One region of the Stutzerimonas stutzeri genome, then DNA from elsewhere that is predicted to be linked to it. Evidence: predicted binding sites of a transcription regulator. Region 1 holds the regulator's gene; each other region holds the start of a gene.
What was found. Region 1 encodes FliA, which starts transcription of late flagellar genes. Its sites were predicted from a motif close to CTAAAGTTTNNNNNNNNNNNGCCGNTAA; they were not measured.

Region 1 (5,130 bases):
TGACCCTGATGGGAGTGAGTCTTGCCGAAGCCGAGGTTTATCCGGATCGGGAGCTGGCGATCAACCCGGGGCAGGTGTTTGGGCCTTTGAACGGCATCACCGCCAGGGATCCGGCGTTCGGCCTGGAGGCTGTCTGGATCGAGGCGAGCCAGCGCGATCAAGCTCAATCGCTGGGGTACACGGTGGTTGACGCCAGCACCGTGGTCGCTACGCATCTCAACCAGGTCCTGCACAAGCACGCCCATGAGCTGCTGGGTCACGAAGAAGTCCAGCAGCTGTTGCAGTTGCTGGCCAAGAGCTCACCCAAGCTGGCGGAAGAGCTGGTGCCTGGAATGGTCTCGCTGTCGACTTTGCTCAAGGTGCTCCAGGCATTGCTGCAGGAACAGGTCCCGGTGCGCGACATTCGCACCATCGCTGAAGCCATCGCCAACGTCGCGGCCAAGAGTCAAGATCCCGCCGCGATGGTGGCCGCGGTACGCGTCGCGCTGTCGAGAGCAATCGTGCAAAACGTTGTGGGACTAGAGCCGGAGCTGCCTGTAATCACCTTGGAACCTCGGTTGGAACAGATCTTGCTCAACAGCTTGCAGAAGGCTGGTCAGGGTTCGGAAGATGGCATCTTGCTGGAACCGGGAATGGCCGAAAAGTTGCAAAGGTCTCTGATAGAAGCGGCACAGCGTCAAGAAATGCTCGGCAAGCCTGCAGTTTTGCTGGTAGCCGGCCCGGTTCGGGCGATGCTGTCGAGATTCGCGCGTCTGGCGGTGCCGAACATTCATGTTCTGGCCTATCAGGAAATACCGGACAACAAGCAGGTCACCATCGTTTCGACGGTGGGTCAGAATTAACCGAGGGTACAGGCCATGCAGGTCAAACGTTTCTTCGCCGCCGATATGCGCATCGCCATGAAAATGGTGCGTGACGAGCTGGGCGCCGATGCCGTGATCATTGGCAATCGCCGGGTGGCCGGCGGCGTCGAGCTGACTGCCGTGCTCGATTACCCGATGCAGTCCGCTCCGGCCGCCAACAAGCCCAACCCGGCGCTGGAAGCCGAGCTGCGCAAGACCCAGGCTCGCCTCGCCAATGCCCATGCTGAGCTGAGCGCTGCACCTCGCGCGAAGATGCAGGATCGTCAACTGGTTGACGAGAAGCCCGCTGCCGCGGCGAGTAAGCCGCAGCCTGTGCCTGTGGCCGAAGCTGCTGGCGCGGTCGACACACGTGCGATCGAGGCGATGCAGTCGGAACTGCACGGTCTGCGTGAGCTGATCGAAGTCCAGCTCGGCTCGATTGCCTGGGGGCAGGAACAAAGCCGCCGTCCGCAGCAGGCCGGCCTTTGGCGTCGCCTGCAACGGCTGGGCTTGCCGGCCGAGCTATCGCGTAGCCTGTTGGAAAAGGTTGCCGGGATCAACGAGCCTCGCCAGGCTTGGCGGATGGTGTTGGCCTACCTGGCTCAGGCAATCAAGGTAAGCAAGAACGAACCGCTGGAAGAGGGTGGCGTGATCGCCCTGGTAGGCCCGGCAGGTGTCGGCAAGACCACGACGCTGGCTAAGCTCGCTGCACGCTACGTATTGAAATACGGCGCGCAAAACATCGCGCTGGTCAGCATGGACAATTATCGGATCGGCGCACAGGAGCAACTCAAGACCCTGGGCCGCATTCTCGATGTACCGGTCGTGCAGATCGACCCGAGCCAGTCGTTGAGCAAGACGCTGGCTCCGCTGGCACGCAAGCGGGTGATCCTCATCGATACGGCCGGCCTGCCTGCCAGCGATCCGACGCTGCGCATGCAGCTCGAAGCGTTGTCGGATCGTGGTGTGAAATCGAAGAATTATCTGGTGCTGGCCGCGACCAGTCAGAGCCAGGTGCTCAAGGCGGCGTGGCACAACTATCGTCGCTGCGGCCTGGCCGGCTGTATCCTGACCAAGTTGGATGAGGCCGGCAGCCTCGGTGATGTGCTCGGGCTCACGATCAGCCAGCATTTGCCGATAGCGTACCTCGCCGACGGGCCCCGGATTCCGGATGACCTGCACCTTCCACGCAGTCACCAACTGGTCAGTCGTGCGGTGAGTTTGCAGTCCGGTGAGGAACCGAGCGAGGAAACCATGGCCGATATGTTCGCCGGGTTGTACAACGGTTCGTCAAGGCGGGCCGGATGAAGTTGCGACAGCGGTACCTGAATGAATCAGATGCGTGCCATGCGGGCGCATCGACGGCCGCAAGGCCCCAGCAAGATATAGGCGTGTGAACATGGGTATGCATCCCGTACAGGTGATTGCGGTGACCGGCGGCAAGGGTGGCGTCGGCAAGACCAACGTGTCGGTCAATCTTTCGCTCGCGCTGGCCGATCTGGGTCGGCGTGTAGTGCTGCTCGACGCCGATCTCGGTTTGGCCAACGTCGACGTTCTGCTGGGGTTGACCACCAAGCGCACCTTGGCCGACGTCATTGCCGGCGAGTGTGATCTGCGCGATGTGCTGATCCAGGGGCCAGGCGGCATCCGTGTGGTGCCGGCCGCTTCGGGCACGCAGAGTATGGTGCAGCTTTCATCGCTGCAGCACGCGGGTCTGATTCAAGCATTCAGCGATCTGGGCGACGAGCTCGACGTGCTAATCATTGACACTGCGGCTGGCATTGGCGATTCGGTGGTCAGTTTCGTACGGGCTGCGCACGAGGTGTTGCTGGTCGTTACCGATGAGCCCACTTCGATCACCGACGCCTATGCTCTTATCAAGCTGCTTAACCGCGACTATGGAATCAGCCGCTTCCGCGTGCTGGCGAACATGGCGCATGCGCCGCAGGAAGGTCGCAACCTGTTCGCCAAGTTGACCAAAGTTACTGAACGGTTTCTCGATGTGGCGCTGCAGTACGTGGGCGCCGTGCCGTACGACGAGGCGGTGCGCAAGGCAGTACAGAAGCAGCGTGCGGTTTATGAGGCGTACCCGCGTTCGAAATGCTCGTTGGCGTTCAAGGCTATCGCGCAGAAGATTGATACCTGGCCACTGCCCGCGACGCCGCGTGGTCATCTCGAATTCTTCGTAGAGCGGCTCATAAGCCCCGCTTCTCAAAGCCACGAATGACAGGTGCCGGATCCGCTATGTATTACAGCAAGGCTCAGGCAAAGGATGCGCAGTACCGCCTGATCGATCAGTACGCGCCGTTGGTCAAGCGAATCGCTTACCACCTTTTGGCGCGTCTGCCTGCCAGCGTGCAGGTAGACGATCTGATTCAGGCTGGAATGATCGGACTGCTGGAAGCAGCGAAGAAATACGACGCCGGCAAAGGTGCCAGTTTCGAGACCTATGCGGGTATCCGCATCCGCGGCACGATGCTGGACGAAGTGCGAAAGGGTGACTGGGCGCCACGCTCCGTGCACCGCAATTCGCGCATGGTCAGCGAGGCAATTCGTACTATCGAGGCGAAAACCGGGCGCGACGCTAAAGATCATGAAGTTGCGGCCGAACTTAAGCTAAGTCTCGATGAGTATTACGGCATTCTCGGCGACACCTTAGGCAGTCGCCTGTTCAGCTTTGACGATCTGCTGCAGGAGGGTGAGCACGGCGAGTTCGAGGATGACGCCGCCAGTACCCACCCGGAGCCCTTTCGTGACCTTGAGGATGAGCGCTTTCAGCAGGCTTTGGCCGATGCTATTGCGAACCTGCCCGAGCGTGAAAAGCTGGTGCTGTCGCTGTACTACGACGAAGAACTGAATTTGAAGGAAATTGGGCAGGTGCTGGGGGTCAGCGAGTCGCGCGTGAGCCAGTTGCATAGCCAGTGTGCTGCGCGGTTGCGTGCACGTCTCGGTGAATGGCGCGCCAATTGACGATTGTTTGCGGTATGACGTGCTCGGTTTGCTGAGGCATTTTGGGACTTACGGAGGTCGACTTGGACAAGAACATGAAAATCCTCATCGTCGATGACTTCTCGACGATGAGACGAATCATCAAGAACCTCCTGCGTGATCTGGGGTTCACCAACACCGCCGAGGCGGATGACGGCACTACCGCACTGCCGATGCTCAAGAGCGGCAACTTCGACTTCCTGGTCACTGACTGGAACATGCCGGGCATGAGCGGTATCGATCTGCTGCGCACCGTGCGCGCCGACGAACGCCTCAAGAACCTACCGGTACTGATGGTGACGGCCGAAGCCAAGCGCGATCAGATCATCGAAGCGGCACAGGCCGGGGTTAATGGCTATGTGGTCAAGCCTTTCACTGCCCAGGTGCTCAAGGAGAAGATCGAGAAGATCTTCGAGCGCGTCAACGGCTGAAGCAGCAACGCCGCGAGGGCACTATGACGCAAGCAGACCAAAGCCTGGCAGAGTTCGAAGCGACTCTGAAGACTCATGCACCCAAGTTGATCGAAAGTCTGCAACAGGGCCGCTTCGATGAAGCGACGCAGATGTTCAACGAACTCAATCAGGTGCGCAATCACGGGATCTACCTGGAGGTTGGCAAGCTCACGCGTGAGCTGCACAACGCCATCGTCAAGCTCGAGATGGATACATGCGCGACCGGAGGCGATCCGTCACCGATTACCGACGCGACCGATCGGCTGTCCTATGTGGTTGAGATGACCGAGAAGGCCGCCAATCGCACCATGGACCTGGTGGAGGAGTCCGCTCCGCTGGTGAACTACGTGAGCTATGAGGCGCAGAGCCTGACGGCTGATTGGCAGCGCTTCATGCGCCGCGAAATGAACGCCGAGCAGTTCCGCGACCTGGTCAAGCGCATCGACCACTATCTCCAGCGCAGCATGAACGATGGCTCACAGCTGTCACAGAACCTCAGTGAAATCATGCTGGCGCAGGATTTCCAGGACCTGACCGGTCAAGTGATCAAGCGGGTGACTCGTCTCATCACCGAACTCGAAAGCAACCTGCTCAATCTTGTGTTGATGGCAGGGCAGGTTGATCGTGTGGCTGGAATCCAGCACGACCGCGAAGCGATGCGCGCCGAGCAGGAAAAGCAAAAACAAGAAAAAGAACCTTCCAAGGGTGAAGGTCCGCAGATGCATGCCGATATGCGTGAAGATGTCGTTTCCGGCCAGGACGATGTCGATGATCTGCTTTCAAGCCTGGGCTTTTAGGGGAAGTGAATATGAGCTTCGACGCCGATGAAGAAATCCTCCAGGACTTCC
Region 2 (5,130 bases), 580 kb from region 1:
GTTCGCCGAGTCGCTTGCCGGCTTCGCTGGACTGTTCGGCAGCCAGAGTACTCTGCTGCGCCAGCCCGGCCGCCTGGGTCACGTTTTGGTTGATGTCTTCGACCACATGGGATTGCTGCAGCGTTGCGCTGGCAATCGATGCGTTCAAGCCGGAGAGGTTGCGCAGGGCCTGGGCGATCTCGCCAAGGCTCTCGCCCGCCTGGCTGGCCTGCTCGACGGTGAGCTGGGAGGCACGATTGCTTTCCATGATGACATTCACCGCAGCACCGGAGTTTTTCTGCAGGCGCTCAATCATGCTGTGAATTTCGGCCGTCGATTGCTGAGTGCGCTGCGCCAGCAGGCGAACTTCATCGGCTACCACTGCGAAGCCACGGCCCTGCTCACCGGCACGAGCGGCTTCGATTGCCGCGTTGAGCGCCAGCAGGTTGGTCTGTTCTGCAATCGAACGGATCACCTCGAGTACCGAGCCGATTTTCGTGGTTTCGTCAGCCAGCGACTGGATTACATCCACCGCCTGGCCAATGGTCGCTGACAGTTCATCGATCTGCCGCAGGCTCGTTTCGATATTGCGCTGGCCTTGGCCTGCCTGGCTTTCGGCAGTGCCGACCTCGCTGGATGCATGCTCGGCGTTCTTCGCCACTTCCTGCACGGCGTAGGTGACTTCGTTTACAGCTGTGGCTACCTGTTCCATCTGCAGCATCTGCTGCTGGCTCTGCTCGTGGGTCTGATCAGCCAATTGGCTAAGCGAGCGGTAAGAATGGTCCAGCGCACCAGCGGTCTCGAACAGTTGGCCGACCACGGTACGCAGCTTCTGGGTGAAGCGGTTGAAGTCGCGGCCGAGGGTGCTCAGCTCATCGTTGCCGGAAACATCCAGGGTGCGGGTCAGATCGGCTTCGCCGCTGGCGATATTCGCCATCGCGGCCATGGTGTGACGCAGGGGGCGAACGATGCTGCGAATCAGGATTGCCACCAGCACGGCCATGATTGCCGAGATCAAAAGGCCGATGAGGGAGAAACGGGTCAGGTAATTCCAGAACTCCTGTTCCACGTCGTCAACGTAGATGCCCGAGCCGATGATCCAGCCCCACGGTTTGAAAAGTTGCACGTAGGAAATCTTCGGGACGGGGTCCTCGGCGCCAGGCTTGGCCCACATGTAATCGACCAGACCGGCGCCGTCGCGCTGGGCGATCTTGACCATCTCGTTGAACAGCTCCTTGCCTTCAGGGTCCTTGATCTTCGATAGATCCTGGCCATCGAGCTTCGGCTGTATCGGGTGCATGATCATGGTCGGACCAAGGTCGTTGATCCAGAAATAATCCTGACCGTCGTAACGCAGCAGACGAATCTGTTCGATGGCCGCCTGCTGAGCTTCGGCCGTACTCATGGCACCGCTGGTTTCAAGCTTGCGGTAGTGTTCGAAAACCCCAGAGGCCGCTTCCACGACGTTCCGGGTCGCCTCCTGCTTGCCGCGATACAAATCGGAGCGCACTTGCTGAATCATCAGTACGCCAAGGATGAACAGCATGACGATGGCGACCACGGGGATCAGCCAGAGGCGCTTGCTGATGGGGACATTTCGCAGCAGATTCATGAATAGGGCTCCAGGTGGGACTTTCTTATCGTTCTGTTTTCGCGGGTCGGTCGTTCAGACAGGTTCACTCCGACCGCTTTGTACCGGTCGTGGCGCGGCGCTCTGTATAGCTTTTCGGCCGGGGGTGGCTAAAAATGAGCTCCTTTTCGTCTGCCAAGGAATTTAGTTCTCTTGGACGAGTCAGAACAGCCGGCCGGATGGCTTTTTGACATATACCTTGGTTGCATTGAGTCGCGATGGACTGCATCGCTTTAGGGGAATAGATGGATCTTTGGGTTGCGATTCAGGCGTTGATTCTGGGTGTGGTCGAGGGTGTAACCGAGTTTCTCCCGGTCTCCAGCACGGGCCACCAGATCATCGTGGCGGATCTGATCGGGTTCGGTGGCGAGCGGGCGTTGGCCTTCAACATCATCATCCAGCTCGGCGCGATCCTCGCGGTGATCTGGGAATATCGCCGCAAGATCATTGACGTGGTTGTTGGCTTGCCCAAGGAGCGTCAGGCACAGAAGTTCACCAGCAACCTGCTGATTGCCTTCATGCCAGCCGTGGTGCTCGGCGTCGCCTTTGCCGATCTGATTCACGAATACCTGTTCAACCCGATTACCGTTGCCACTGCGCTGGTGCTTGGCGGCATCGTCATGCTCTGGGCCGAGCGCCGCGATCATGCGATTCGCGCCGAGACAGTCGATGACATGAACTGGGCTCTGGCATTGAAGGTCGGCTTCGCCCAATGCCTGGCGCTCGTGCCCGGTACGTCGCGTTCCGGATCGACCATCATCGGCGGATTGCTGTTCGGGTTGTCGCGCAAGGCGGCAACCGAGTTCTCCTTCTTCCTCGCCATGCCGACCATGGTCGGCGCGGCGGTGTATTCAGGCTACAAGTACCGCGACCTGTTTCAGCCCGGTGATTTCGCCGTGTTCGCCATCGGCTTCGTGACGTCGTTCATCTTCGCGATGCTCGCAGTGCGGGCCTTGCTCAAGTTCATCGGCAACCACAGCTACGCGGCGTTTGCCTGGTACCGGATCGGCTTCGGTCTTTTGATTCTCGGCACCTGGCAGCTAGGGCTTATCGACTGGACCAGCGTCCAGGTCTGATCCACCGGGTCGATGGCCTAGCCTTCGTTCGGCTGATGGCACGCACAAGCGTGCCAGGCTTTGCCATAGTGGAGCCTCCATCAGGAGGTTCCATGAACAGTGCCGCGGATCATCTTCAGCTCGACCTCAACGGTATTTCCCTCAGCCTCTACTGCGCCGGTCCTGAGCAGGGCAAGCCGGTGTGGCTGCTGCACGGCTTTCCCGAGTGCTGGTATTCCTGGCGCAATCAGATCGACCCGCTGGTGGCGGCCGGGTATCGCGTGTTTATCCCAGAAATGCGCGGCTACGGGCGCAGTAGTGCGCCAGCCGAGGTAGCGGCCTATGACGTGCTGACATTGTGCGGGGATATTCGGGCGGCCATGGACCACTTCGGGCATGGGCACGTCGCTGTGGTCGGGCATGACTGGGGCGCGATGGTTGCCTGGTATCTGGCGCTGCTAGAACCCGCGCGCGTCGCCGCTCTGGTCACGATGTCGGTCCCGTTCGCCGGTCGGCCGCGCCGGCCCGCTACCGAAATCATGCGCGAGACCTCTGGTGATCGGTTCAACTACATCCTCTATTTTCAGGAGCCTGGGCGAGCCGAGGGCGAACTGGACGCTGACGTCGATCGCACGCTGCGTCTGTTGATGTACTACCAGGAGCGAAACCTGCTGCTGCAGGACAAGCCTGCCGACGGCACGCTATTCGAAGACGACATGCAGGCGGGGCCTTTGCCCGAATGGTGCTCGGAAGAGGACCTGTCGGTATACCGTCAGACCTTCGCCGAGCAGGGCTTTCGCGGTGCGCTGAACTGGTACCGCAACTTCGAGCGCAACTGGCAGGTAACCGAGCCGCTACAGGGGCGGAAGATCGTCCAACCGACGATGTTTCTGATCGGCAAGCATGACCCGGTTGGCGAGCTGGAGGGTTATACGCTGAAGAAGATGCCGGAGTGGGTACCGGATCTAGAGCAGCACGTGTTGGCGCCCTGCGGGCATTGGATTCAGAACGAACAGGCAGCTCGGGTGAACGAGCTGCTGCAGGGCTTCCTGGCGAGGCATTTTCCCGCCAGAGGTTGACGCACTGAAGGCGCCCGCTCACCGGCCTTCGACTGGCTCTCCACAAGGAGAGTTGTCGTGTCCCACTCGCATGGGCGAGAGGGGGGCTGCGGCCACTAGGGCCGCCTGATCAATCGGCGAAAGTCAGACGATCACGCCCTGGCTGCGTAGATAGTCGTCGTAATTGCCGCTGAAGTCGGTCACGCCGTTCGCGGACAGCTCGATGATCCGCGTTGCCAGAGAGCTGACGAACTCACGGTCGTGGCTGACGAAAATCAGCGTGCCTGGGTAGTTCTCCAGCGCGAGGTTCAGTGCCTCGATGGATTCCATGTCGAGGTGGTTGGTCGGTTCGTCCATAACCAGCACGTTGGGCTTCTGCAGGATCAGCTTGCCGAACAGCATGCGGCCCTGTTCACCACCGGAGATGACCTTGACCGACTTGAGAATCTCATCGTTGGAGAACAACATGCGGCCGAGGGTGCCGCGCACCAGCTGCTCGCCGCCAGGGGTCCACTGACCCATCCAGTCGAACAGGCTGACGTCATCTTCAAAATCGTGGGCGTGGTCCTGAGCGTAATAGCCGTAGTCGGCGCTTTCGGTCCACTTGACGCTTCCGCTGTCCGGGGTCAGTTCGCCAACCAAGGTACGCAGCAGGGTGGTCTTGCCGATGCCGTTGGGGCCGATGATCGCGACGCGCTCGCCGGCTTCGACGGTGAAGCTGAAATTCTTGAACAACTCCTTATCGTCGAACGACTTGGACATGCGCTCCACGGTCACTGCCTGGCGGTGCAACTTCTTGGTCTGCTCGAAGCGGATGAACGGACTGATACGGCTGGAGGGCTTGACCTCGGCCAGCTGGATCTTGTCGATCTGCTTGGCGCGGCTGGTGGCCTGCTTGGCCTTGGAGGCGTTCGCCGAGAACCGACTGACGAAGGTCTGCAGCTCGGCGATCTGCGCCTTCTTCTTGGCGTTGTCCGAGAGCAGTTGCTCGCGCGATTGGGTGGCCGCGGTCATGTACTGGTCGTAGTTGCCCGGGAACAGGCGCAGCTCGCCGTAGTCGAGGTCGGCCATGTGAGTGCAGACCGAGTTCAGGAAGTGACGGTCGTGGGAAATGATGATCATGGTGCTGTTACGCGCCGTCAGAATCGTTTCCAGCCAGCGGATGGTGTTGATGTCCAGGTGGTTGGTCGGTTCGTCCAACAGCAGCACGTCCGGGTCGGAAAACAGCGCCTGGGCCAGCAATACACGGAGTTTCCAGCCCGGTGCGACTTCGCTCATCGGGCCGAAATGCTGCTCCAGCGGAATGCCCAGGCCGAGCAGCAATTCGCCGGCACGGGATTCGGCGGTGTAGCCGTCCATCTCAGCGAACTCACCTTCGAGCTCGCCGACCTTCATGCCGTCCGCTTCG
Region 3 (5,130 bases), 1.6 Mb from region 1:
ACGATCAGCCGACAGGCCGCGAGCAATCGCCAAACTGTCGTATTCGGCTGCCTTACACGCCGCGAGCATCGTCCCGGATAGCTCGGTCGCGACGATCTGGACACCCGTTTTCGGCTGGCTTGGGCTGCTACGCTCGAACTCATCAATGGCCATCGAGAGCGAATAAGGCTCCTGCCCCGACGAACACGCGGCCGACCAGATCCGCAGACGCTGGCCGGAGCCTGCCTTGAGCATTTCCGGCAGGACCCGATTCTTGAGCACCTCGAATGGATAGGTATCGCGAAACCACAGCGTTTCGTTGGTCGTCATCGCATCCACGACCAACTCGCGTAACCCGCTGCGCGGTTGCGCCTGAATCTTCCTGACCAGATCGCCAAGCGTCTTGATGCCTTGCTGCTCCATCAGCTTATTGAGGCGGCTGGAGACCAGATACTGCTTATTACTGCCCAGCAGAATGCCGCACGTCTTTTCAAGAAATACCCGGAACTGCTCGAAATCCAGATCAACTGACACCAATAAAGCCTCACCATCATGAGAGGAGCTAGCCTCAGTTTGCATCCGCCTGCCTGATCCGCTCGGCCACGCGGGCAGCGAGATCATCAGGCTGGAACTTGGCGAGGAAATCATCCGCGCCTGCCCGTTTCACCATGTTCTGATTGAACACACCGGAAAGAGAAGTATGCAGGAGTATATGCATTCCATGCATGCGTGGATCGTGCCGCACCTCGGTAGTCAGGGTATAGCCATCCATTTCCGGCATTTCAATATCCGAGATCATCATCAAGAACTCATCCGCCGGATTCTTACCTTCGTCGGCCATTAGCTTCAGGTAATTGAGCGCCTCGCGCCCATCGTTCAGCTTGACCACCTCGATCCCAATATTCTCCAGGCAGCGTGCGATTTGCTTACGCGCTACCGACGAGTCATCGACGATCAGCACGCGGCATGAAAGCGCTTTGGTACGGGTATCGTCATCAATGACGCCCGGTGACACTTCTTCCGACGTCGGCGCAACCTCCGCGAGCACTTTTTCCACATCGATGATTTCCACGAGCTTGTTGTCGATGTGCGTCACTGCCGTCAGGTAATGGTCACGTCCGGCCCCCTTGGGTGGCGGAAGAATTGCCTCCCAGTTCAGGTTGACGATTCTTTCAACCGAACTCACCAGAAAACCAAGGGTTCTGTTGTTGTATTCGGTGATAACCGCGAAGGAATTTTCCAGGTCCATCAGAGCCGACTTGCCCGTAGCGAGCGACAGATCAAGGATCGGCAGCGTACTGCCGCGAATGCTTGCAACCCCCCGCACGACCCTGCCGCATTTCGGCATGACCGTCAGCCGAGGGCATTGCAGCACTTCACGCACCTTGAAAACGTTGATTCCGTAAAGCTGCTCGCCATCTAGACGAAACAGCAGCAGCTCCAGACGGTTCTGCCCTACCAATTGGGTACGCTGGTTAACCGAATCCAGTACACCGGCCATGCCAGTCTTCCTCTCTGCTTGCAGATAATTGGGGCCAGACGAATATTAGACGCGGCACGCCCCTTGCTTTGGTTGGGATATGAACGTGCATATGACCATTTTCCGGCGCTGCAGCCAGACGCTTTACAGAATCGTGCTGCCATCGGTAGTTCTAGCTATAGGCCAGCTTGCCTATGCGTCAACCATGTCACATCCTGACCAGCTTATCGACGTGACCGAGCAGTTTCTTGAGCTCACTGTGAGCGAGTATTTGAGCCGCAGCGCTATCGAAGCTCGCCATGAGATCAATATCAGTCGACTCGACCCACGGCTGCGCCTGAATCAGTGCGACCAGCCGCTCGTAGCAAGCCTCGGCAGCACTACCACTCCCATAGGACGCGTCACCGTCCGGGTAAGTTGCGAAGGAAGCAGCCCCTGGTCGGTATTTGTCCCTGCCCAGGTCCGCCTGTATCGCGAAGTGATCGTTGCAACGAGATCATTACTACGCGATACGGTACTGAGCCCAACAGATGTAAGCCTCGCTGAACGGGACGTATCGGTTCTCAACCAGGGCTATCTGACGCGCCTCGATGAAGCGCTAGGTAACAAACTCACTCGCCCAATTCAGCCGGATCAGGTGATCACGCCAAATCAGTTGGAGATGGCCAAGGTAATACGCAAGGGCGATCAGGTCGTAATTACCGCCAGATCCGGTACGATCAGTGTTCGGATGCCCGGCGAAGCAATGGCCGATGGAATGCCGGGCAAGCAGATTTCAGTAAAGAATCAGCGCTCGGGCCGCACCATCAAGGCACGCGTTATCGGGCCAGGTCAGGTCGAAGTGGCAATGTAGCCAATAAAGAAGGCCTGGCAGTTTTCAGTGTGCTACCCAGGAAAAAAAGCTAAAGTTTCACCTTCTGTTGCCGAACACATGGCAAGCGTCCTGATTCCTTCGAGGTTTGCATCATGGTCATCGACTTCAATCGGCCCAACAGCCCACTGAATGCCCCTAGCGGGCGCAGTAGCGTGCAAGGTAACGAGCGCGCGGCCAGCCCCCAGCAAGGCTCCGCTAGCGAAGCGCCTAAAACCAGCGCCGCCAGCGGCAGTAACGGCGACACCATCCAACTGAGCCCAGAAGCCCAGCGTCTGCAGCAGGCAGCCGACAAACTGAATGATCAGCCAGCGGTTGATATGGAACGTGTAGCAAAGCTTAAAGAAGCGATTGCGGACGGCTCCTATCAGGTCGACAGTCAGCGTGTGGCAGCCAAGATGCTTGCGTTCGAGACGCAGCGCTGAACCTGAGCCCGACTCACGCGAGCAAGCCAAGAGCCCGAAATGCACGACACAGCCCTGCTTGAGCAGCTAACTGACGATATCGGCATCGCGCGCCAACTCCTTGAACTCATCGACCTTGAGTTCGTCGCACTGGGTGATCGCGAACTCGCGGATCTCGAAGCCATACTCGCAAGAAAGCAGCCACTACTCGCCCTGCTTGGCCAGCATGGAACGCAGCGCAGCCAATGGCTGATCGGGCAGCAGTTTTCTCCCGATCGAGCCGGACTGGAAGCAGCGGCAAGTAAATCGAAAAGCGGTGCAGCCATCCTTGAGCAGGCCCAGGTACTGGAAGCCGAGCTTGAGCACTGCCGTACAGCCAACGAAAGAAATGGGCGCCTTATTCGAGCTAACCAGAGCTCCCTTGGCAGCATGCTTCACATTCTTCAAGGCAAAGATGAGACGCCCGGCCTGTACGACAACCGTGGCGGGGCCGCCAAAGCTAAGCGGCAAAGGCCACTGAGCCAAGCCTGAATGATTGACCGCCACAAGGACGCCACGCGATGGTGATAACAATACGCCGGAGAGCCCCGGACTGTGTCTAGCTTATTTTCCGGCGACGAGGGTCCGCAGCCACCCAAGGTACTGACGGCACCGCTCGAGATATACGCCAATCTTCGCCCTCTTCTGGATAACAACACCCCGCTCACCCTTCGCTTCCAAGAACGCAGCCAGCGATTCCAGAGCTTTCTTGTTGAAATGAATCGCGAGACTGGCTGGATCGCTCTGGACGAACTTATTCCCAACGATGGAGAGAGGTATCTCCTACAGGGCGAGCCCCTGCATATCGAGGGAGTCTACGAAGGCGCCAGGATCTTCTGGACGAACGATCAGCCTGTACATTTAGGCGAGATAGACGGCGCCCGTTGCTACTGGATTCCAACACCCTCGACACTGACCTATCACCAGCGGCGTAACGCTTACCGCGCTCAACTCAAGGAAACCGCCGTAGCGGCCCAGTTGGGCGGCGCTGCCGTGAGAAAAGCCTTGGACGGCCGCCTTCTGGATATATCGGCGACAGGCTGCAAGCTGAGCCTGAAGGGAAATTTCCTGGGCAGCCTCCAGACCGGCCAGATCTATGAATTAGCCGCCAAACTGCCGATTGGGTCTATTCAGACCGAAGTCGAGCTACGCCATTTAGCGGTCGATGAGAAGCTGGATACATCCATGTGCGGCTTGCGCTTCCACCGCCTCAGCGGACTGGCGCAACGGCAAATCGAGCGACTGGTCTATCAACTGCAACGCGACGCGCGTCGGGACAATGCCGACTCGCCATTCGGCTGATCAACCAGCACCAGCCCTACAAGGGTTAACCCCGTAGCGAACTGATGTGTGCCGTGCAATGCGGCACGCCTGCTGCGACCTGGAGCGTGGAACTTGCTCGCCTCCCGCAGCGGAGATCCGAGCCGGAATGGCGTCCCAGAGTGGGTTCGAACCACCAGCCTTCCCCTTAGGAGGGGGATGCTCTATCCAATTGAGCTACTGGGACTAATGGGCACGGCTTATACAGGCGGCGGCATGTTAACCAGCCAAACGCCATTTGTCATGTCGTTCATCCGGACCCGGGTAATTAATGCCTCGCAATCTGAAGCCCTGCCGGGCCATGCAAATTGCATGGCCTGCAGTAGCCATCCGTGCAAAGCGCAATCTTTCTCCTAATCGAGCGCGACGTAACCAATTGATATATAAGCTAAAAATACAAGATCCGAGTTGGCACAGCTACTGCAAATAAGAAAGCATACTTACCGTGACGCGAAGGATGACGCTCATGATCAAGCCAGTTTCTCTTCTTGCTGCAAGCTTCGCGTTCGCCGCCATGACTGTAATGCAGACGCCATCGGCCCAGCCCCAGATACTTCAGCCTGAAGCGTCTTCCAGCCAATTTCCGATCCAGCGTACGAGTGCTGCTGAAAGTGCTCAGCTGACCACACTGAGCTCCAATGAAACCAATACGCTGTCTCAGCCACAGCGCTGGGTCTTCTAAGGGATCGGTTTACGTGCGGATGGTTCCGCCAGAAGGAGATAATGACATGTCGAAACTTGCATTGACCTGCCTACTACTTACCGCCGGGTGTGGTTACGGTGCGTTTTTGGGGCCAGAGGGGTCGCCTGTATCTGACGCGGCCTGCAAGGCCGGCTTGGTAGTTTTCGGCACGCTTTTCCTGCTCGCGCTCATGGCGGGACGCAAAATCAAATTTGATCCAGTTTTGCGCTAGGCGCCCCCGACACGAAAGCTGAATTGCTTCACAGTAAAGGCAATTTGATAGCACATTGCTTTACTAATTGCTTTTTCGCCGTACAATTGGCGCCATGAAGCCGTCTCCTAATTTTTTCCTCTT
Region 4 (5,130 bases), 2.3 Mb from region 1:
GCAGCCCCACGGTGGCCAGCGTGAACAAAAGGCAGAAGCCCAGGGTGGCCAATACCAGCCGGCGGCCGAGCGAACCGACCGGGCGCGGTGCGGGCTCGCTAGCTGCCGGGGCCGAAGAGCCGTCGTTCATTTCAACCATTTCGCAGCAATCGCATCGTAGCGACCGTCGGCGCGCACACGCTCTAGGGCCAGACGAAAGCGCTCGACCACCTCGTCCGGAGTCTTGCGGCTGAAGGCCATGCACAAGCCTTCAGCACCGCCGAGGTCGTCGAGGTTCAGTTGCGCCACTGCGGTTTCGTCAGGATTCCCGCTGGCCTGCCGCACCAGGTAATGGGCGTTGAGCTCGTTGGATATCCAAAGGTCCACCCGGCCCGCCTTGAGCTTTTCGTAGTTGTGCTCGTATTTGTTGCTCGATTGCAGGTTGCGTCCGATGACGAAACCCTTGTCGACCAGATACTGCTCGCCGACATCCGCTTTCACCGTGGCGATTTGGTAACGCCGGGCGTCATCGAGGCTTTTCAGGTCGAACAGGGTGCCCGGCAGGGAAAACAGGTACCAGCGCGTCGGCGCTATGACGCCGATCCATTTGAACAGCGCTTCGCGCTGGGGGGTACGTGCGATGGAGTAGATCAGCACGTTCTCGCTGTTGAGCGCGATGTCGTAAGCCCGCGCCCAAGGCATCGACTGGATGCGCGCCTCTTCGCCCGCCTCTTCGAGCACGGCCTGCACAACCTCGGTGCCCATGCCGGTCAACTTGCCATCGACGGTCATGTTGTAGGGCGGCAATTCCTCGGTGACGGCGGTGATGGTATGCCCCGCCAGCGCACCCGATACCCAGCACAGCACCAGGGCGGGCAGCAACCTGACAAGGCGAACCGGCGTCGTTTTCATGAGGCAATCCCCAACGGCGCATGGCACCGGGCAGCGAATCAAAGCGCGGCATCGGCGACGCCACCCCTTGCCGTCGGGCAAGTCCCTCTTTTTCGGCGTTCGGCCCTGAAACTTCAACCCCCGGAGCCAAGCCGTGTTTCCCGCAGGCCTATTACCGACGAGTGGTGCGCCGCGCCGATGTCGCCGGCCGCTGCAAGCCGGCCTGGAACATGGCATCGACCGTTACGGCCGTGGCGCCGATTTCGTACCGCAGCGCGGCAAGCCGCGTTGGCTCACCGAGCCGCGCTGGCGAGCAGAACCAACCGGTCAGGCACCCAGAGCCAGCATCGCGAAATTGCCGGTGGTAGAGTCGGCGCTGCCTCTTTGATCACCGGAGAACACATGCGCTCACTGTTCAACGCCATGCTGCTGGCCCTGCCCCTTTCGCTGTCTTCGCTGGCCCTGGCTGCCGAATCGCCTGCCGGCCGCTGGCAGACCATTGACGACGAAACCGGCAAACCCAAGTCCATCGTCGAGATCCAGCAAGCCGGTGACGGCACGCTGAGCGGCCAGGTTGCGCAAATACTCAAGTCGGATCACGGGGCCAACCCGCTGTGCAGTGAATGCGAGGGGGACCGCAAGGACCAGCCCATCACCGGCATGACCATCCTCTGGGACCTCAAACCAGACGGCGAGCAGGCCTGGAGCAACGGCACCATTCTCGACCCGGCGAAGGGCAAGACCTACCGCGCCAAAGCGAAGCTGCTGGATGGCGGCGACAAGCTGGAAGTGCGTGGCTACATCGGCATCGAGGCGCTGGGCCGCACCCAGACCTGGATTCGTCAGTAAGCTCATCGCGCGGCGAAGCCCGGGCAGCTGCGACGGCGACGGCACGGTGCCGCGGCGTCAGGGTCGAATCACTATGGCCTCGACTCCCCAGCGCTCGCGGCAGCGCCCATCTCTTTGCGTTCGCCACCTGCTCTACGCGACGTGGCTGCTACTGCTCAGCCCAATGGCCAGTGCCGACGTCAGACTCCAGGCGGCGCTCGGCCAGGCTGAACGACTCGCGCCGCTGGAAACCCTGATCATCGCCCAGCATGGGGAGGTGATCGCCGAGCACGGATACCGTGGCCACCGCACCACCGCGCCGACCAACATCAAGTCGGCATCCAAGTTGATCATCTCCGCATTGGTCGGGATCGCAATTGCCAAGGGCATTATCGAAGACGTCGAACAGCCCATCGCTGAGCTACTGAAAACAGACTTGCCTGCCAACCCCGACCCGCGCCTGCAGCAGGTAACGGTGGGCAACCTGCTCAGCATGCAGGCCGGACTGGGCTCGACCTCCGGGCGCAACTACGGCGCCTGGGTGGCGAGCCGCAACTGGGTACGTGCGGCCCTGGCGCGACCGTTCGAGGCGGATCCCGGCGAGGCGATGATTTACTCCACCGGCTCCAGCCATCTGCTCTCGGCAATTCTCTCGCGGCGCAGCGGCGAGTCCACGCTGCAGCTGGCACGGCAATGGCTGGCACCACTCGAGGGGTTCGCCATCAGCGCCTGGACGCGCGATCCGCAGGGCATCTACCTGGGCGGCAACGAGATGGCGATGACGCCGCGCTCGCTGCTGGCATTCGGCGAGCTTTACCGTCGCGGCGGGCTTAGCGCATCCGGCGAGCGCTTACTCTCGGCCGACTGGATCGAAGCCTCCTGGACACCACGCACGCGCTCGCGCTACACCGGTCACGGCTATGGCTATGGCTGGTTCATCACCGAACTGGGCGGCGAACCGGTGCGCTACGGCTGGGGTTACGGCGGGCAGATGGTCTACGTGGTGCCCGGGCTCGAGATGACCGTGGTGATGACGTCCCACACCCAGCAACCCTCGAGCGGCGCCCAGGGTCACCGCGACGCGCTGCATCGGCTGCTCGGCGAGATTATTGGTGCGGTTCGAAGCAACACGCAGCCCGCCGAAGCGTAGGTCGCCACCTTGGGCAGCTAACCCCACGGGCCTTCGCTATCACGTCGGCAGGGCGAATATCCCAGGCCCTGACCACAAAGCGCTACTGCCGACGAACGGACCCTCCGCCCAGGCCGCCCTGCTCAAGTTGCCACATGGAGAGTCGATAACCAGGTAATCCATTGCAAGCGCAGTGGGATTGCCAGCGTCTCAAGCCCTGGCCTTAGTCGCCTCTTGAAGCGGGTCGCGTCCATGAACATCAAGCAAAAATTGACATGGGCATTTCTGAGCATCGCATCGGTGCCGGTCATAGCCGTCGCGATCGTCGTCATCCTCAACGTGAGGAGCGATGCACAGAGGCAGTTCATCGACAGCAGCAGTCGCGAAATCCGACAGGTCGAAAACGCCATGAACCTGTTTTTCGAGGGGATCGAGCAGAACGTTGCCTACCTTGCGACCCTGCCCGAGATCGTCGAAGCCCGCGATCTGAAGAACTTCGGCCCGGCGGATGCAGCCTCTACGCCTTTGCCTGAGAGCAATCGCACCCTACTCAGACTGTTCGACCATTTCGCCAAGACCCATCCTTCGACCGCTTATCTATCCCTTGGGCACGCTGATGGCTCCTACGCCGGCTGGCCGGAAGACCCGCGGATGAGCAATTACGATCCGCGTGTACGTCCCTGGTACAAAGAGGCGATGGCGCAACCTGGAAAGATCGTTCAGAGCAGCGTCTATTACTGGGCGGTTGATGATGTCGTCCTGATCAATAGCGGCCACACCGTCACCAACGCTCAAGGCCAGATCGTCGGTGTGTTTGGTCTCGACGTGTCACTCAATCAGCTGACCGATCTGGTCAAGCAGATCAAACTGGGCGAGAGCGGCTACCTCATGCTGGTCGAAAAAGGCGGCAACGTCCTGGCCGACCCCAGCAACCCTGAGCACAACTTCAAGTCGCTTTCAGAACTGGGTGGTGCCTATGCCGAACTGGCCAATGCCAAAGGCCTGCTTGAGGTGGAGATCAACGGCACCACCTACATGGCCAACGTATGGTCATCCGAAGCGCTTGGCTGGCAGTTCATCGGGCTTATCGAGCGTGACGAGGTCATGTCCCGCGCCAACAGCCTGACCCTGCAGATCGCTATCGTTGCTGGCGTGCTGGCAATCGTATTCGCGATGATCGGCGCCGCTTTCGCCGGCCTGATCGTACGCCCGATCCGCAGCGTGGCTGCCGGCCTGGAAGGCATCGCTCAGGGCGAAGGCGATCTCACTCGCAGCCTGGAAGTACGAGGCAAAGATGAAACAGCGATGCTTGCGCGCTGGTTCAATCAGTTCCTTGGTGCCATCCGCGATCTGGTGCAGCACATCAGTAGCGCGTCCACTGCGCTGAGTGGCGCATCCGACAGTGCGACACGGGTGGCCACCGACATGAATGATGCTGCAGAGCGCCAGCGCGGAGCAGTCGAACTGGTGTCGACCGCATTCAATGAGATGGTGGCTACCGCCAACGAAGTCGCACGCTCGTGCAGCGCAGCAGCCACCTCGGCTGATGCAGGTCAGCGCCAGGTGCACGACGGTCAATTTCAGATCGACGAAGCAACCGGTAGCGTCTCTCTGTTGAGCGAGAACCTGCTGCGCTCGACTCACTCGATGCAGGAACTCGAGCAGGACAGCCGCAACATCAACACCATCCTGGACACCATTCGCTCCATCGCCGAGCAGACCAACCTGCTGGCCCTGAACGCCGCCATCGAGGCGGCTCGCGCCGGCGAACAAGGCCGCGGTTTCGCCGTAGTGGCCGACGAAGTCCGCGCGCTGGCCAAGCGCACGGCGGACTCAACCGGCGAAATCGATGGTCTGCTCGGCGGCCTTGCCAAGCGCACACAGGATGTCACCAAGCAAATGCAAAGCAGCCTGGAAATGTCGAAGGCGAGTGTCGAGCGCATCCAGAAGGCACGCGACAGCTTCGAACACATCCGTGGCTCGGTGGATCACATCCGCGACCAGAACGCACAGATTGCAACCGCGGCGGAAGAACAGCACCACGTAGCTGAAGACATCAATCGGCACATCACACAGATTCATGAAGACGCGTTGCTGGTCGAGCAACTGGCGGGATCGGCACAAACCGATTCGCAGCGGCTGTCTGAGCTTTCCGGCGAGCTACACGGTTTGGTCGGGCGCTTCCGTACCTGATGACAGGCTTGAGCCCGGCCGACAAGGTCTCAGCCTTGCGCCAGGCGCAGCAGAGCGGCGCGGTCCAGGCAGCGATAGCGGAACGACGGTCGGCCGATTTGCCCGTAATG

Region 2: SM130_RS10820 (methyl-accepting chemotaxis protein) is a predicted target of FliA. The motif match lies at 1,703-1,730, and genes of this name have one in related genera.
Region 3: flgM (flagellar biosynthesis anti-sigma factor FlgM) is a predicted target of FliA. The motif match lies at 2,362-2,389, and genes of this name have one in related genera.
Region 4: SM130_RS20045 (methyl-accepting chemotaxis protein) is a predicted target of FliA. The motif match lies at 2,970-2,997, and genes of this name have one in related genera.

What each region holds. Positions count from the first base shown of each region.
Region 1 is NZ_CP139348.1:1,780,019-1,785,148, forward strand. Features, by position in the region: gene flhA (flagellar biosynthesis protein FlhA) at 1-842, shown strand, start outside; gene flhF (flagellar biosynthesis protein FlhF) at 858-2,150, shown strand; gene fleN (flagellar synthesis regulator FleN) at 2,242-3,069, shown strand; gene fliA (RNA polymerase sigma factor FliA) at 3,087-3,812, shown strand; gene SM130_RS08220 (chemotaxis response regulator CheY) at 3,887-4,261, shown strand; gene SM130_RS08225 (protein phosphatase CheZ) at 4,285-5,079, shown strand; gene SM130_RS08230 (chemotaxis protein CheA) at 5,091-5,130, shown strand, end outside.
Region 2 is NZ_CP139348.1:2,364,171-2,369,300, forward strand. Features, by position in the region: gene SM130_RS10820 (methyl-accepting chemotaxis protein) at 1-1,591, opposite strand, end outside; gene SM130_RS10825 (undecaprenyl-diphosphate phosphatase) at 1,855-2,685, shown strand; gene SM130_RS10830 (alpha/beta fold hydrolase) at 2,778-3,743, shown strand; gene SM130_RS10835 (ABC-F family ATPase) at 3,867-5,130, opposite strand, start outside.
Region 3 is NZ_CP139348.1:3,405,046-3,410,175, forward strand. Features, by position in the region: gene cheR (protein-glutamate O-methyltransferase CheR) at 1-558, opposite strand, end outside; gene SM130_RS15475 (chemotaxis protein CheV) at 548-1,480, opposite strand; gene flgA (flagellar basal body P-ring formation chaperone FlgA) at 1,572-2,312, shown strand; gene flgM (flagellar biosynthesis anti-sigma factor FlgM) at 2,426-2,755, shown strand; gene SM130_RS15490 (flagella synthesis protein FlgN) at 2,795-3,265, shown strand; gene SM130_RS15495 (flagellar brake protein) at 3,329-4,075, shown strand; tRNA gene SM130_RS15500 (tRNA-Arg) at 4,204-4,280, opposite strand; gene SM130_RS15505 (hypothetical protein) at 4,560-4,775, shown strand; gene SM130_RS15510 (PA3371 family protein) at 4,822-5,007, shown strand.
Region 4 is NZ_CP139348.1:4,316,878-4,322,007, forward strand. Features, by position in the region: gene SM130_RS20025 (GGDEF domain-containing protein) at 1-130, opposite strand, end outside; gene SM130_RS20030 (substrate-binding periplasmic protein) at 127-891, opposite strand; gene SM130_RS20035 (DUF2147 domain-containing protein) at 1,273-1,719, shown strand; gene SM130_RS20040 (serine hydrolase domain-containing protein) at 1,793-2,848, shown strand; gene SM130_RS20045 (methyl-accepting chemotaxis protein) at 3,080-5,020, shown strand; gene SM130_RS20050 (response regulator) at 5,050-5,130, opposite strand, start outside.